Regions from separate parts of the Stenotrophomonas rhizophila genome, predicted to be linked through region 2. Evidence: riboswitches for the same ligand, from Rfam matches in the RefSeq annotation. Region 2 holds a riboswitch; the other holds the start of a gene.
The links. Region 2 has a riboswitch for thiamine pyrophosphate ahead of BAY15_RS01475 (TonB-dependent receptor). Riboswitches for the same ligand answer to the same signal wherever they lie in the genome.
Positions count from the first base shown of each region.

Region 1: it holds a riboswitch for thiamine pyrophosphate, as region 2 does, so the genes downstream of both, thiC (phosphomethylpyrimidine synthase ThiC) here and BAY15_RS01475 (TonB-dependent receptor) in region 2, are expected to answer to the same signal.

Region 1 covers NZ_CP016294.1:3,509,724-3,517,082, forward strand. The annotation lists gene BAY15_RS15655 (winged helix-turn-helix domain-containing protein) at 1-1,595, opposite strand, end outside; gene BAY15_RS15660 (ion channel) at 1,889-2,566, opposite strand; gene thiC (phosphomethylpyrimidine synthase ThiC) at 2,602-4,395, opposite strand; TPP riboswitch at 4,510-4,611, opposite strand; gene BAY15_RS15670 (BCCT family transporter) at 4,680-6,251, shown strand; gene ggt (gamma-glutamyltransferase) at 6,513-7,359, opposite strand, start outside.
Region 2 covers NZ_CP016294.1:371,635-378,993, forward strand. The annotation lists gene pnuC (nicotinamide riboside transporter PnuC) at 1-355, opposite strand, end outside; gene BAY15_RS01475 (TonB-dependent receptor) at 364-2,535, opposite strand; TPP riboswitch at 2,603-2,698, opposite strand; gene BAY15_RS01480 (phosphotransferase enzyme family protein) at 2,740-3,876, opposite strand; gene BAY15_RS01485 (response regulator) at 3,923-4,561, opposite strand; gene BAY15_RS01490 (ATP-binding protein) at 4,640-7,359, shown strand, end outside.

The sequences.
Region 1 (7,359 bases), 1.1 Mb from region 2:
AGGCCTTCCACCGGCCGCAGCGATTCGGGGCGCGACAGGTCCGCCCACCACAAGCCGTAGTTGCCGGAACGATCGGAGGTAAACACCAGCTGCCGGCCATCGGGCGCCAGCATCGGCTGGCCATCGCGACCGTTGGAAGGGAACAGGCGTTCGGGCGTGCCGGGACGGCCGTCCTTCACCGGCACGCGGAACAGGCCGAACTGCGCCTTGCGGTGCACGAAGGCCAGCATGTTGTTGCTGCGCGACAACGCCGGCGACTGCGCGTCGTCCAGGCCCACATCGCGCAGCGTGCGCGTTTCGGTATCCAGTTCGTACAGGCGTGCTTCGCTGTCCACGCGGCGCCCGAACACGATGTGCCGGCTGTCGCCCCGCCAGGCCCAGCCACGGATTTCGGCCGAATCGTTGGTCAGCTGTTCGGGCACGCCGCCGCTGGCCGGGAGGCGCCAGAGGTCGCCGATCTGCGGGTTGCGCACGAACACGATCCAGCGGCCGTCCGGCGAGAAACGCGGGGCGTAGTCGAAGCTGTCGTCGGCAACCTGGTAGTCCACCGGGGTCCATGCACCGCTGGCGATGTCCAGCACGCGGATGCCGCGATAGGCATGGCGGCCGGACAGCGAGCCGAACACCAGGCCACGCCCGTTGGGCGTCCAGTCGAAGCTGAGCAGCTCGGTGCCGTCGCAGCGCGTGACATGGCGGATCGCACCACCGGTCGCACTGGCGATCAGCACCTCGCAGCTGCCCTCCGGCCCGAACCGCGCAAATGCGATATCGCGGCCGTTCGGCGACCAGTTCGGGAAACGGTCGGAATGGCCCGCAGGCGTATCGGTCAGCAGCCGCGCGGGCGCGTTGCCGGAGGTCTGCACCTTGATCGCACTGCCGTCGCCAGTTGCATCGTCGGCCTCGTAAGCCACCTGCGATCCATCCGGCGATACGGTCGGGTAGGTCTCGAAGCCGGCCGTGGCGGTAATCAAACGATACGGGCGCTGCGGGCTGCCGACCACGCGGCTGCCGTCTTCCAGCACGCCACTGCCTTCAGGCCCGCGCGGCGGGCGCTGCAGCAGCAGTGCGGCCATCACCAGCAGGGCGATGAACATGCCCAGGCCGATGGCCAGGAACACATAGCGCCGGTTGCGCCGCCAGCGGCTGCGTGGGCGCGGCGCAGGGGTTGCCGCGGCGAACACGGCGGCCAGCGCATCGCGTTCGTCTTCATTGGGCGCGGCATCGACGTCCGGGCCGGGCTCGACCAGCACCGACACCGGCTGCAGCAGCCGGTAGCCTGTCTTGGCGATGGTTTCGATATAGGCGGTGCCGCCGTCGTCGTCGCGGGAGAACGCCTTGCGCAGCTGGGTGATGGCCTGGGTCAGCACATCGTTGGTGGGCAGCGTGTCCGGCCAGACCTCGGCGAACAGTTCCTCGCGGGTCACCACCGCACCGGGCACGCGCATGAGCACCTTGAGCACACCCAGCGCCTTGGGCGTGAGCCGGCGCGGACGACGCGCGCCCTCCACCACCACCTCACGCGACGACAGCGTAATGGTGCAATCGCCGATCCTCAGGCGGTCGGCAGCGGGTGTCTCACTATCCAGGCTGATCATTCCGGCGCTACGTAATACAACTGAACAACAGGAACGCAGCATTCATCGAATCAACCACAGATCGAACGAACCGCCAGATTCCGCACACGTCATCAGTGCAAAGGGCAAAGACACTGAAGCGCGCGAATACTAGCCTATGCCGGTTAACTGCGCCTGTGCGCGCAGAGGACATCAGGCCTCTCTCGCCGACGAATCCACATAAATTGCTTCAACATTCGCGCCGCTTGGCGCGAATTTTTTATCTGCGATTCAGCAACTTTTTAAGTTTGATTCAGCAATTTTTTATCGGCGATTCAGTTTCGCGCATTGCGGATCATGGTCAATCCGACCAGTCGCGACACCACCAACGCTACGTACATCACGCCTGCGAACTGTTCCAGCATCACCAGTGCGCGTGCTTGTGGATGCACCGGCACGACGTCGCTCAGGCCCACCCCGGACAACAAACTGAAGCTGAGATAAAGCAGCTCCATCCAGGTGCGCAGTTCGCTCTCGCTGGTGGCCACGAAGCTGCCCGGGAACCACTGCTGGCAGACGGCGAACGCGAAGGCGAACGCCCAGGCCAGCAGCGTGAAGGTCGCGCCCGCGGCGAACAGCTCGTCACGGGTCACCTTGTGGTCCTGCAGCATGTAGGCGATCAGGCTGCCGGCCGTATAGAAATACAGCAGGCATTCCAGCAGCTGCGCGGTGGTGACCAGCGCCGGCCGCCCCAGCAGTGCCCCGGACAGGGAGAACACCACGGAGGGAATGGCCAACAGCAACGCCACCCACATGCCCAGCGGGCTGCGCCGCACCACCCACAACGCCAGGCCAAGCACCGCGATGCCGAACGCGCCGAACAGCGCGCGGCCGGCCCCGGACTCGTCCATGGCCGGGTACAGCAATACGCCCAGCAACTGCACCCCCAGCAACCAGGCCGAAGGGTGCCGACGGGCGATGGCCAGCCATCGGGTGGTGCGCGCTATGGCCATCGTGGTGTCCCTGCCCCTGTGTCGATGGCCGAAGCTTAACGGCTGTCGCGCCCGGGCGGCATGACGGCCGCCCCGGCCGCGTAGTCGCGCACGTCCTGGGTGATCTTCATCGAACAGAAGTGCGGGCCGCACATCGAGCAGAAATGGGCCTCCTTGTGGGCGTCCTTGGGCAACGTTTCGTCATGGAACCCGCGCGCCTTCTCCGGATCCAGGCCCAGGTGGAACTGGTCTTCCCAGCGGAACTCGAAGCGCGCCCTGCTCAGCGCGTTGTCGCGCACCTGCGCACCCGGGTGGCCCTTGGCCAGGTCGGCGGCGTGGGCCGCGATGCGGTAAGCCATGATGCCGTCGCGCACGTCCTGGCGGTTGGGCAGGCCCAGGTGCTCCTTGGGGGTGACGTAACAGAGCATGGCGGTGCCGTACCAGCCGATCATCGCCGCGCCGATTGCGCTGGTGATGTGGTCGTAGCCCGGCGCGATGTCGGTGGTGAGCGGCCCCAGCGTGTAGAACGGCGCCTCGCCGCACTCACGCAGCTGCTTGTCCATGTTCTCCTTGATCAGCTGCATCGGCACATGGCCGGGGCCTTCGATCATGGTCTGCACATCGTGCTTCCAGGCAATCTTCGTCAGCTCGCCCAACGCTTCCAGTTCGCCGAACTGCGCGGCATCGTTGGCGTCGGCGATGCAACCGGGGCGCAGGCCATCCCCCAGCGAGAAGGTCACGTCGTAGGCCTTCATGATCTCGCAGATGTCCTCGAAATGCGTGTAGAGGAAGTTCTCGCGCTGATGGGCCAGGCACCACTTGGCCATGATCGAGCCGCCGCGCGAGACGATGCCGGTCACCCGGCGCGCGGTGAGCGGCACGTGGCGCAGCAGCACGCCGGCATGGATGGTGAAGTAGTCCACGCCCTGCTCGGCCTGCTCGATGAGCGTATCGCGGAAGATTTCCCAGCTCAGGTCTTCGGCACGGCCATCGACCTTTTCCAGCGCCTGGTAGATCGGCACCGTGCCGATCGCCACCGGCGAGTTGCGCAGGATCCATTCGCGGGTTTCATGGATGTGCTTGCCGGTGGACAGGTCCATCACGGTGTCACCGCCCCAGCGGATCGCCCACACCAGTTTCTCCACTTCCTCGGCGATGCCCGAGGACACCGCGCTGTTGCCGATGTTGGCGTTGATCTTGGTCAGGAAGTTGCGGCCGATGATCATCGGCTCGCTCTCGGGGTGGTTGATGTTGTTGGGCAGCACCGCCCGCCCGCGCGCGATTTCCTCGCGCACGAACTCCGGCGTGATCGAGGCGGGGATGGAGGCACCAAACGACTGGCCGGGGTGCTGCATCAGCAGCGCCTCGTCGCGGATGGCCTCGAGGCGCTGGTTCTCGCGGATCGCCACGAACTCCATTTCCGGAGTGATGATGCCGCGACGGGCATAGTGCATCTGGGTGACGTTGGCGCCGGCCACCGCGCGTCGCGGTTGCAGCCGCGACGGGAAGCGCACCGCGTCCAGCCGCGCATCGGTTTCGCGCGAACGCCCGAACGCCGAGCTGGGCCGATCCAGCAGTTCGGTGTCGCCACGCTCGGCGACCCAGCCTGCACGCAGGGCCGGCAAGCCGGTGGACAGGTCGATGCGGGCCTCGGGATCGGTGTACGGGCCGGAGGTGTCGTACACGGTCAGCGGGGCGTTGCCGCCACTCAGCGCAATCTCGCGCATCGGCACCTGCAGGTCGCAGCGCGAGCCGGGCACGTGGATCTTGCGTGAGCCGGGAATGGGTCGGGTGACCGACTCGGACAGCTGCTGGGCCTGTTGCTGCAGGGCGGAAGGGTGTGCGTTCATCGGGCATCGTCCTGGGTTGTCGGTGCGAGGGTTCGCACGGCGAGGGACGAAGCGGCGGCGCACGGCCGGCGCACGGCGCGCGGATCCCAGGCGGGGGGCTGGGCGGCGCGGTGCATCGGCTGTTGCGAAGCTTCCCTACGCCGGTATCAACCGGATCAGGTTCGAAGGGACTGTCTCAACCGAGGCCACATGGCCGCGGTACCCCCGCTTCGGGGCGGATTAGACCACACCTGCACCGCAAGTGTGAACAGCCATGTCATGCCGCCTTGGATAGACTGCCGCGCATGGTATTTCGACTCTCCATCGCCCTGGTGGTACTGCTGGTGCTGGCCGCTGGGGTGGCACCCGACCCGTTCAACGAAATCGTGCGCGGCGGGCTGGTGCACATCGTCCGCAGTGCCGGCTGGCTGTACCTGCTGGTGGTGTTCATCACGCTCTCGTTCCTGCTCTATCTCGCTTTCGGGCGGCTGGGCTCGCTGCGGATCGGCGGTGAAGATGCCGAACCGGATTTCTCCAACGCCAGCTGGATGTCGATGCTGTTCGCCGCCGGCATGGGCATCGGCCTGGTGTTCTGGGGCGCGGCCGAACCGGTCTCGCACTTCGTCACCCCACCCGAAGGCCTGCCCCCGCAGAGCATGGAAGCGGCACGCGCCTCGATGCGCTATGCGTTCTTCCACTGGGGCCTGCACCCGTGGGCGATCTACGCACTGATCGGGCTGGCGATGGCCTGGTTCCAGTTCAACCGCAATGGCCGTGGATTGATCAGCGATCTGCTGCAGCCGCTGATCGGCGCGCACCACCGGGGGTGGATCGGCACCGTGGTGAACGTTGCGGCGGTGGTGGCCACCGCGATCGGCGTGGCCACCACGCTGGGCTTTGGCACCATCCAGATCGCCGCCGGGCTGGACCGCGTGTTCGGCCTGCACGCCGGCGCGCCGCTGCAGCTGACCATCATCGCCGTCGCCTTCGTGCTGTACATGGCCTCTACCGCCAGCGGCGTGCACCGTGGCATCAAGTGGCTCTCCAACTTCAACCTCGGCCTGGCTGCCGTGCTGCTGGCGCTGGTGCTGGTGCTCGGCCCCACTGCCTTCATCTTCGATACCTTCACCACCACCATTGGCGCCTACCTCAACCAGCTGGTGACCATGAGCCTGCGCATGTCGCCATTCTCGGGCAGCACCTGGGTGGCCGACTGGACGATCTTCTACTGGGCGTGGTGGATTGCCTGGGCACCTTTCGTGGGCTCGTTCATCGCCCGCGTCTCGCGCGGGCGCAGCATCCGCGAGTTCGTGCTCGGCGTGGTGATCGCACCCAGCGTGCTCGGCTTCCTGTGGTTCTCGGTGTTCGGCGGCACCGCGCTGTGGTCGCAGATCTTCGGCCATGTGGACCTGGTGCAGGCACTGGGCACCGGCTACGAAACCGTGCTGTTCACCATGTTCGACAGCCTGCCGCTGCCCACCGTGCTCTCGGTGATCGCACTGGTGCTGCTGATGATCTTCTTCGTCACTTCGGCAGACTCGGCGGTGCTGGTACTGGCCAGCATGTCCACCGACGAAGCCGGCGACCCGCCATTGTCGCGGAAGATCACTTGGGGCGTGGCGATTGCCCTGATCGCCGCCGTGCTGCTGCTGGCCGGCGGCCTGGACGCGCTGCAGGGCATGATCACCATCGCCGCCCTGCCCTTCGCACTGCTGATGCTGGCCGTCATGTGGTCGCTGTACCGCGTGCTCGACATGGAGTACGCGCTACAGCGTCGACGCGCATTGCGCGCGCGGCGGATGATGGATGCCTGGATCGAGCGAGAGATCGCCGCGCAGGAAGAGACGCGCGATGAGGCTTCGCGGGCGGATACGTAAGGGGTAAGAGCAGCGTTTCAGTTTTTACGCGCTGGGGAGGCCGACGGGCAGCCTCTTACGGGACACGCCGTAAACCGCCCTCCGGGCCCCGGCCCAGCCGCCAGCGGCTGGGCGTTCAGTCGCACGCGAGGCAGTGCCTCGCAAGCAGTGCGCCTTCACCCTTGGGGGCTTGGCAAAAACATCCATGTTTTTGACAGGGGCCGCCGGCTGCTCGCAAAGATGCATGAAGCAGCCACGCACCGCGTGGCTCCACCGGACTGCTCAGTATCCGGCTGCCTGCCCATCCTTGCGGCTTTCCGAAGCACCGTAATACACCCCGGTTTCAGGGTCGCGCATGATCGCCTGGTACCCGCCGTACGGACCGTCAGCGAACGTCACGCGGTGCCCCTTGCGCATCAACGCGCGCACCGTTTCATACGGGTAGCCGGTTTCCAGGTTCACCTCGCCGCCGTCGCTCATCGCCGTGGCCTGCCCGGTCGGTTCGGTCGAGCCTTCATGCTGGATGCGCGGCGCATCACCGGCTTCCTGCAGGTTCATGCCGAAGTCCACCAGGTTCATCACGATCTGCGCGTGCCCCTGCGGCTGCATCGCACCGCCCATCACGCCAAAACTCATCCACGGCTTGCCGTCCTTGGTCACGAAGCCCGGAATGATGGTCTGGAACGGACGCTTGCCCGGCGCATAGCCATTGGGGTGGTCCTTGCGCAGCACGAACATCTCGCCGCGATCCTGCAGGATGAAACCCAGCCCCGGCGGCGCCATGCCGCTGCCCATCCCGCGGTAGTTGGACTGGATCAGCGACACCATCATCCCGTCCGCATCGGCCACCGTCATGTAGATCGTGTCGCCTTCTTCCAGCTGCTTCGGCGTGCCCGGCTGCACCTCGCGCAGCGCCTTGTCCATTGAAATCAGCTTGCGCCGCTCGGCCGCGTATTCCTTCGACACCAGCTTGGCCACCGGCGCCGGCTGGAACGCCGGATCGGTGTAGAAGCGCGCCCGGTCCGCGAAGGCCAGCTTCTTGGCTTCCACGAACAGGTGCACATGCTCCGGCGAGCCGAACGGAATCTTCGAGAAGTCGTACCCCTCCAGCACGTTCAGGATCTGCAGC
Region 2 (7,359 bases):
CCAGCATCGCGTCCAGCCACGGCAGCGCGGCATCGGTCCAGGTGTGCATGGCCGCGCCCAACGCGATGCCGAAGGCGATGCCCACGCCGAGGTCGCGCAGCAATCGCCGTCGCGGCAGCGGCACGATCACGATCGCGCCATCCTGCTCGGCATGCCGGTGCCAGCTGAGCCAGCCGTACAGCAGGAAACCGCCGAAAGCGACCTGCAGCAGGGTGTCCGAATACAGCCGTGCTTCGATGAACACCACCGCATACAGGCCCACCGCCAGCAGTCCCACCGGCCACGCCAGCACGCGGCGCTTGGCCATCAGCCACACCCCCAGCAGGCTGGCGGCGACGGCGCTCCATTCGAGCAGGAGCGCGCTCACAGGCCGAAGGTGACCGACAGGCGCGCCTGGCGCGGCGCACCGGCGAACAGGTAGTAATCGCCATAGCTGCTGCCGGTGTCACGCCAGTAGAAGCGGTCGAATACGTTGTCCACCGACAGCGTCCAGGTCACCGGATGCTCGCGCAGCGCGTGCTGGAAGCGCACACCGGCATCGAACACCGAATACGAGGGTGCCTTGACGCTGCCATCCACCGTGGCCGCATTGGACGAGGCATAGCGCCAGCCGCCACTTACCGCCAGGCCGGCCACGAACGGCAGGGCATAGTCCACGTGCACGGCCGCACGCACCTTGGGCACGTTGACCAGCTGCTGGCCGTCGTAGAACGCGGTACCGGCATCGCGCGCGCGCGCCTGCAGCACGCTGGCGCTGGCGTTCAGCGCCAGCCGCTCGGTGACCTGGCCATTGGCGGTCAGCTCCAGCCCGGTGTGGGCCTGGGTACCTTCCTGCACGAAGGTGAAGCCGGCATCGCTGGCGTCCGGCTTGGCGTACTGGAACGGCTGGGTGGTGCGGAACACCGCCGCGCCCAGCATCAGGCCGTCGGTGGCGGCGTACTTGACCCCCAGCTCGCGCTGGCGCGACTGCATGGCCGGCAGGAAGGTGCTGCCGTTGGAGGTCCAGAACGGCGCTTCCTGGCCCAGCGACAGGCCTTCCACGTAGCTGGCGTACACGTTCAGCTGTTCGGTGGCCTGCCACACCAGTGCGGTCTGCGGCAGGAACTGCGACAGCCGGCTGTGCCGTTCCGGGGTGCCGCGCTTGTCGTAGGCGCGCTCATCCAGGCGCACGTAGCGGCCGCCAGCCAGCCACTGCCAGTCATCGCCGACGTGCATGCGGTCCAGCGCGAACACCGCGCGCTGCCAGCTGTCCAGGCGCCGCGCGGACGGGCCCGGCTGCAGCGGCGAGGGATCGAACACGGGTACCTGCGCATCGCCGATGTTGGCCGTGCCCACGTACTCGTTGACGTTCTGGCGCTTGTCCACGGTGCGGTGGAACGCGCTCAGCCCCACCGACAGTTCGTGTTCCACCGCGCCGGTGCTGAAGCGGCCGCGCAGTTCGCCGCGTGCCTCGTCATTGCGGCGCACGTCGTCGGGGCTGCGGTAATCGTAGATGTCGTAGTCGCCGTTGGGCGCGAAGTAGTTGCCCGGTACGCTGCCATCGGCGCAGCCAGCAGCGTAGTAGCAGCCGTACGCAAAGGCGACGTTGTCCTGGATCACCGAGCGGCTGTGGCCCACCGACACGCGCGACTGCCAGGCCGGGCTGAAATCGTAGGTATGCAGCGCGGTGAGGTTGGTGCTGTCGATGCCCACCGGCTGCTGCCACGGCTGGTGGCCCAGCATGCGGCTGCGGTCCACGCCGCGCGGCAGTTCGCTGCCGCCCAGCAGCTGGTAACCGGACGCCGAACGCTGCGCGCTGGTCTGGTAGTTGGCATCCACTTCCAGCTTGCCGCGTTCGCCGATCAGCCAGTCGGCGGCCAGCGAATAGAAGTTGCGGCGGCCGTCGGCATGCTCGATATAGGACGAGGTGTCATCCCAGGCCGCGTTGAAGCGCAGCCCGAAGCGCGGGGTAAGCCAGCCGCCCAGGTCCACCGCCGCGTAGCGCGAGCCCTCCGAATCGGTGGCCAGGGTGACGGTGCGCACATCGGCGGGGCGCTTGCCGACGTAGTTGATGATCCCGCCCGGGGCCATCACGCCCGCGGCCAGCCCGGCCTCACCCTTGAGGATTTCCACCTGCTGCACGTTTTCCAGCGCCAGCCGCTGTTCGCCGGCGATGGACAGCCCGTTGAAGCGGTAGCCGGTGGCCGGGTCCAGCGCGAAACCGCGGATGGCGATGTTCTGGTAATAGCCCACCGGTGCGTAGCTGTCGCCCAGCGACGCGTCGTGCCGGGCCAGCTCGGACAGCGTGCGTACCTGCAGGCGGTCCAGCAAGGCGCTGTCGAGCACGTTGACCGAGGCCGGGGTGTTCTTCCAGTCCGCGCTGCCGAAGCTGCTCGACGGTGCCAGCGGCGCGGCGGGCTTGCGCGCCTGCACGCGGATGCCGGCCAGGTCGGTGGGCGAGCGCTCGCCTGCGGCGCTGTCGGCGTCACTGGCGTACAGCGGCAGGGCGGCGCAGAGGGCGGCGGTCAACAGCGTGAGGCGGTAGCAGCGGTTCATTCGATTCGTCATCAGCCAGAGGAGACGAAGCGACGGCGCGCAGGCGCACCGGCCCGCAATGGGGGATGCGCTCGCTGCTCAAGCTCCCTACGCCGGTGCAAACCGGATCAGGTTCCAAGGGACTCTCTCAGCCTGGCAACGCCAGGCACCCCCGCTTCAGTGGCTAGTTTCACACCAATCGGCCGCCGTTGCGACCCCGGTGGCTCAGGCAGCGGCGTGCAGGGCATCCAGCAGGGCCCGGCCCGGGCGGCTGGCGAACCAGTCGGCATGGCCCAGCAGGAACGTGCGGTACGCCACGTCGGCGTTGGCCGGGGAGCCGGTAACCCCTTGGAAGTACTCCACTTCCGAAAGGGCGAAGTCCAGGTGCACCACCGGCAGCAGGTCGGCCAGCAGGTGCACCTGGGCGGCCCCCAGCGGCCGTACCTGGCGGTAGCCGGTCAGCAGCGCCAGCGCGATATCGGCATGCGCCACCGGGCCATCGCCGTCTGCATCCAGCCAGGCGATGGCATTGCGCTCGATCGCGGTGGCCAGGTCGAACAGGGCACTGGTCGGCGAGGCCAAGCCGAAATCGAACACGGTGGCGATCGACGCCGTGGCGCCGTGGCCGTGCCAGAGCAGGTTGGAGACGTGCCAGTCGTTGTGCCCCCACAGCACCGGCTCGGCGGCCAGGCGCTCGCCCAGGGCCGCGTGCCAGGGCAGCACCGCGCGCTGCAGGTCGTGTTCCCACTGCTGGCGCGACAGGTAACTGGCCAGCCCCGGTCGGTCGAGCAGCTCACGCTTCAGCAGTGAAAGCGGATCAGGGGCGCGGATCAGGTCATCGCGCGCCACCAGCAGGTGCGTGCTGCGCTGGGGCGCGGCGTAGCTGGCCGATGCAAGGTGCAGGCGGGCCAGCATCGCACCGGCTGTGCGCGCCTGCGCGGCATCGCCGAGCGGTGTCCAGGAGGGGCTGTCGCGGTACAGGTCATGGCCGTCACCCTGCGCGTGCAGTTCGTAGGTCCAGTCGCCATGGGCGATCGCGGTGGCGCCATCGCAGGCCTGCAGCACCTGCACGACCGGGAGTCCGGCAGCGGCCAGGTGCGCGATGAAACGGTGCTCTTCGGCCAGCACGTCGGCCGTGCGCACGCGGCGATGGTGGCGTTTGATGAAGCAGCGCCGTGATCCGCACTCCACCAGCGCGGCCGCTGAAAACGGTCGCGGGCTGTGCCACACCACGTGGCAGTCGCCCTCAAGCGCCGGATGCTGCCCGCGCAGCCAGGCAAGTTCGGCGTCGTCGATTGCAGGCCAATCTGCGGCGACGTCATCGTTGTCCAGGCCCTGCACGCGGTGATCGGGGTTCGTCATTGAAACGGTAGTGTCGGCAAACAGGGCATGGATCGGTGACACACTTTCAGAAGCGGTGGATCTTGATGTAATCGAACAGATCGGCGTCATTGTCCAGGCCAAGCTTGAGCATGGCATCGCCTTTCTGCCGGCTGATGGTGCTCACGCTCTTGTGCAGTTTCGCGGCGATTTCCTTGACGATCAGGCCGCTGCCCAGCAGGCGCAGGACTTCCACCTCACGGGGCGACAGCGCGCGTGCGCGATCGTCGCCCATGCCCTCCGTGCCGATCTTGTCGATGCGTTTTTTCAGGGTGCGGCTGACATACGGCTGGCCGCGGTGCACGGTCTGGATCGCCACCGGCAGTTCTTCCATCGACGAGGTCTTGTCGACCAGCCCGAGCACGCCGGTTCCAACCACCATGCGCAGGATCGCCAGGTTGTTGGAGACGCTCAGCATCAGCACCGGCAGGTCCGGATAGTGACGGCGGACCTGGCCGATCATGGCAAAACCGTCAGGCTGGCCGCCGCCGGGCATGGAGTAATCGGTGACCAGCACGTCGCACTCCTTGACCTTGAGCACGGCCAAGAGCTCATCCACGCTGCTGGCTTCGGCCACCACGTGGCCCACGCCACTGGATTCGATCACGGATTTGGTGCCGATGCGGACCACCGGGTGGTCGTCGGCGATGATTATGCGCAAGCTCATGGAATAGTATGGCCGTTAAGGCAGCGGCCCCTCGGGGCACGTCGCGGTGGGCGGATCACTCCTGGGAGAACTGACAGCATGCGTACCTCGGTTGTCCGCTGGCTGGTCGTGCTGGGCCTGGTGATCGCGCTGGGCGCCATCGCGGCTCCGGCGCCTGCACCGTCGCTGTCACCGCGCCAGGCTGAATGGATCGACCGGAACCCTACCATCTTACTGGGGCTGTACGACAGCGGCTGGCCACCATTCGAATTCATGCACAACGGCCGCCCCGACGGACTCGGCTACGACTACCTGATGTTGTTGACCCGGCAGCTCGGCGTGCGGGTGAAGGTGCGGGTGTATCGCGATTGGGCAGACGTGCTGGATGCGGCATGCCGGGGCGAGGTCGACGTGGTGATGAACATCACCCTCACCCCGGACCGCACCCGCTGCATGGTCTATACCGGCTCCTACGCCGACGCGCCGTTGGCCCTGGTGGGCCGGGTGGGCGATACCCGGACCTCAAGCGACCCGGACCTGGCCGGGCTGCGCGTGGTCACCGAGCAGGAATTCCTCACCAGCAACCAGGTGCGTTCACGCTTCCCCGCCGCCCGCCAGGTGACTGCGCCCAATACCCGGGCCGCGCTGGCGATGGTGGCCCAGGGCAAGGCCGATGTGTACATCGGCAATGCGCACGTCGCCAGCACCCTGATCCGCGAGCAGGACATTGACGGTATCGCCCTGCTGCGGCCCAGCGACCTGCCGCCCGAGCGCCTCCACTTCGGCGTGCCCAACGCCCGCCAGCCGCTGGCCGAAGCGCTCGACAGCGCGCTGTCCACCGTGACCGCCGCGCAGCGCGAGGCGCTGTACAAGCGCTGGCTGCCGCCACTGCAGTGGTCGGCGCAGTCGCGGCTGATCCTGGGCGAGGCCGAACGCCGCATCCTGGCCACCCCGTTGCGCATGGGCTATGCGCCGAACGGGGCGCCGCTGTCGTTCATCGATGCGGCCGGCGAACCCAGCGGGGTGGCCGGCGATTACCTGCGCCAGCTGCGCATGGTTGGGGCACAGTTGAACCGCGTGCCCGCGCACGACTGGTTCGAGGTGCGCGAGCAGATGCGCCGCGGCGATGTCGATGTGGTGATGGGCATGCCGAACGATGCGCATTACCTGGGCGATGACTGGGTCTTCAGCCAGCCCTTCATCAGCGTGCCCAACGTGATCGTCACCCCGAACAACAGCCGTTCGGTACTGGGGCTGGGCGACCTGGACGGGCGCAGCATCCTGCTCTCCGACCCCGAGCGCCTGCGCGGCTACATCCTCCAGTACGCGCCCAAGGCGCGCATCGTGCCGGCGCGCGGCGTGGAGCAGGCACTGTCGCGACTGGCCAATGGCGACGCCGATGCCTACGTGGGCAACCTGGCGATGGTCGACCGCGTGGTTCGCGAGGTGTATCCGGCCAAGCTGCACGTGGCCGCGCCGGCGGGCTTCAGCGACCAGCTGTCGCTGGCCGTCAAACGCCAGTACGCACCGCTGGCCACCACCTTCGACCGGGTACTGGCCAACCTCACCCCACGCGAGCACGCCGCCATCCGGGGCGACTGGCTGCTGGCCGAATACCGCACCGGGCTGGACTGGCGCTCGGTCGCGCGCTGGGCGGTGCCGCTGTCGCTGGTGCTGCTCACCGGCATCATCGTGCATGGATGGGGCTACTGGCGGCTGCGCCGCGAGGTCGGCATGCGGCGCCGGCTGGAACAGCGGCTGGTGGAAGTGACCGACAACCTGCCGGCGATCGTCTACCAGGCGCGCCGTGACAGCGATGGCCGGGTGACGTTCCCGTACATCACCGGCGACCTGCAGTCGATGTTCGGGGTCAGCACCGCCGAAGTGGTCGCTGATGAAACCCGCCTGGTCGACCAGATCGACCCGCGCGACCGCGAGGCGGTCAACCGCGCGCTGCACGACGCCGCGCGCGATTTCTCCGCGCTGGACATGGAGTTCCGCACCAGCCCGCACGGCGCGGTGCGCTGGGTGCGTACCCGCGCATTGCCGTATGCCGCCGAACACGGCGTGGTGCTGTGGAGCGGTTACTGGGTGGACGTGACCGAAGCGCGCGCACAGGCCGATGCCTTGGCCGCCGCCAAGTCCGACGCCGAACGGGCCACCGCGGCCAAATCCAACTTCCTGGCCACCATGAGCCACGAAATCCGCACGCCGATGAGTGGCGTGCTGGGCATGGTCGAAGCGCTGTCGCACACCGACCTGGATGGCGAGCAGCGGCGCATCATCGCGGTCATCGAGGATTCGGCGCAGATGCTGCGGCAGATCCTGGATGACATCCTCGACTACTCGCGCATCGAAGCCGGCGCGTTGCCGCTGGAGCCGCAGCCGGTCATGCTGCGCAGCCTGCTCGACAACGTGCAGCAGCTGCTGTCGCCACAGGCCTCCAGCAAGAACCTTTCGCTCAGCCTGGAGGTCGATCCCGCCGTCGCCCACCAGCACCTGGTCGATGGCATGCGGCTGCGCCAGATCGTGTTCAACCTGCTCAGCAACGCCATCAAATTCACCAACGAAGGCGCGGTGACCATCGCATTGAGCGTGGAGCGCGATGATGAGATGGCGCAGGCCTTGCGGCTGACGGTGGCCGACACCGGTATCGGCATTTCACCCGAGCAGCGCGAGCGGCTGTTCAAGCCGTTTGCTCAGGCCGATGTGGCGATCACCCGCCACTACGGGGGGACCGGGTTGGGCCTGAGCATCTGCCAGCGCCTGGTGGGGTTGATGCGCGGGCGACTGGAGATGCACAGCGTGCCGGGCGAGGG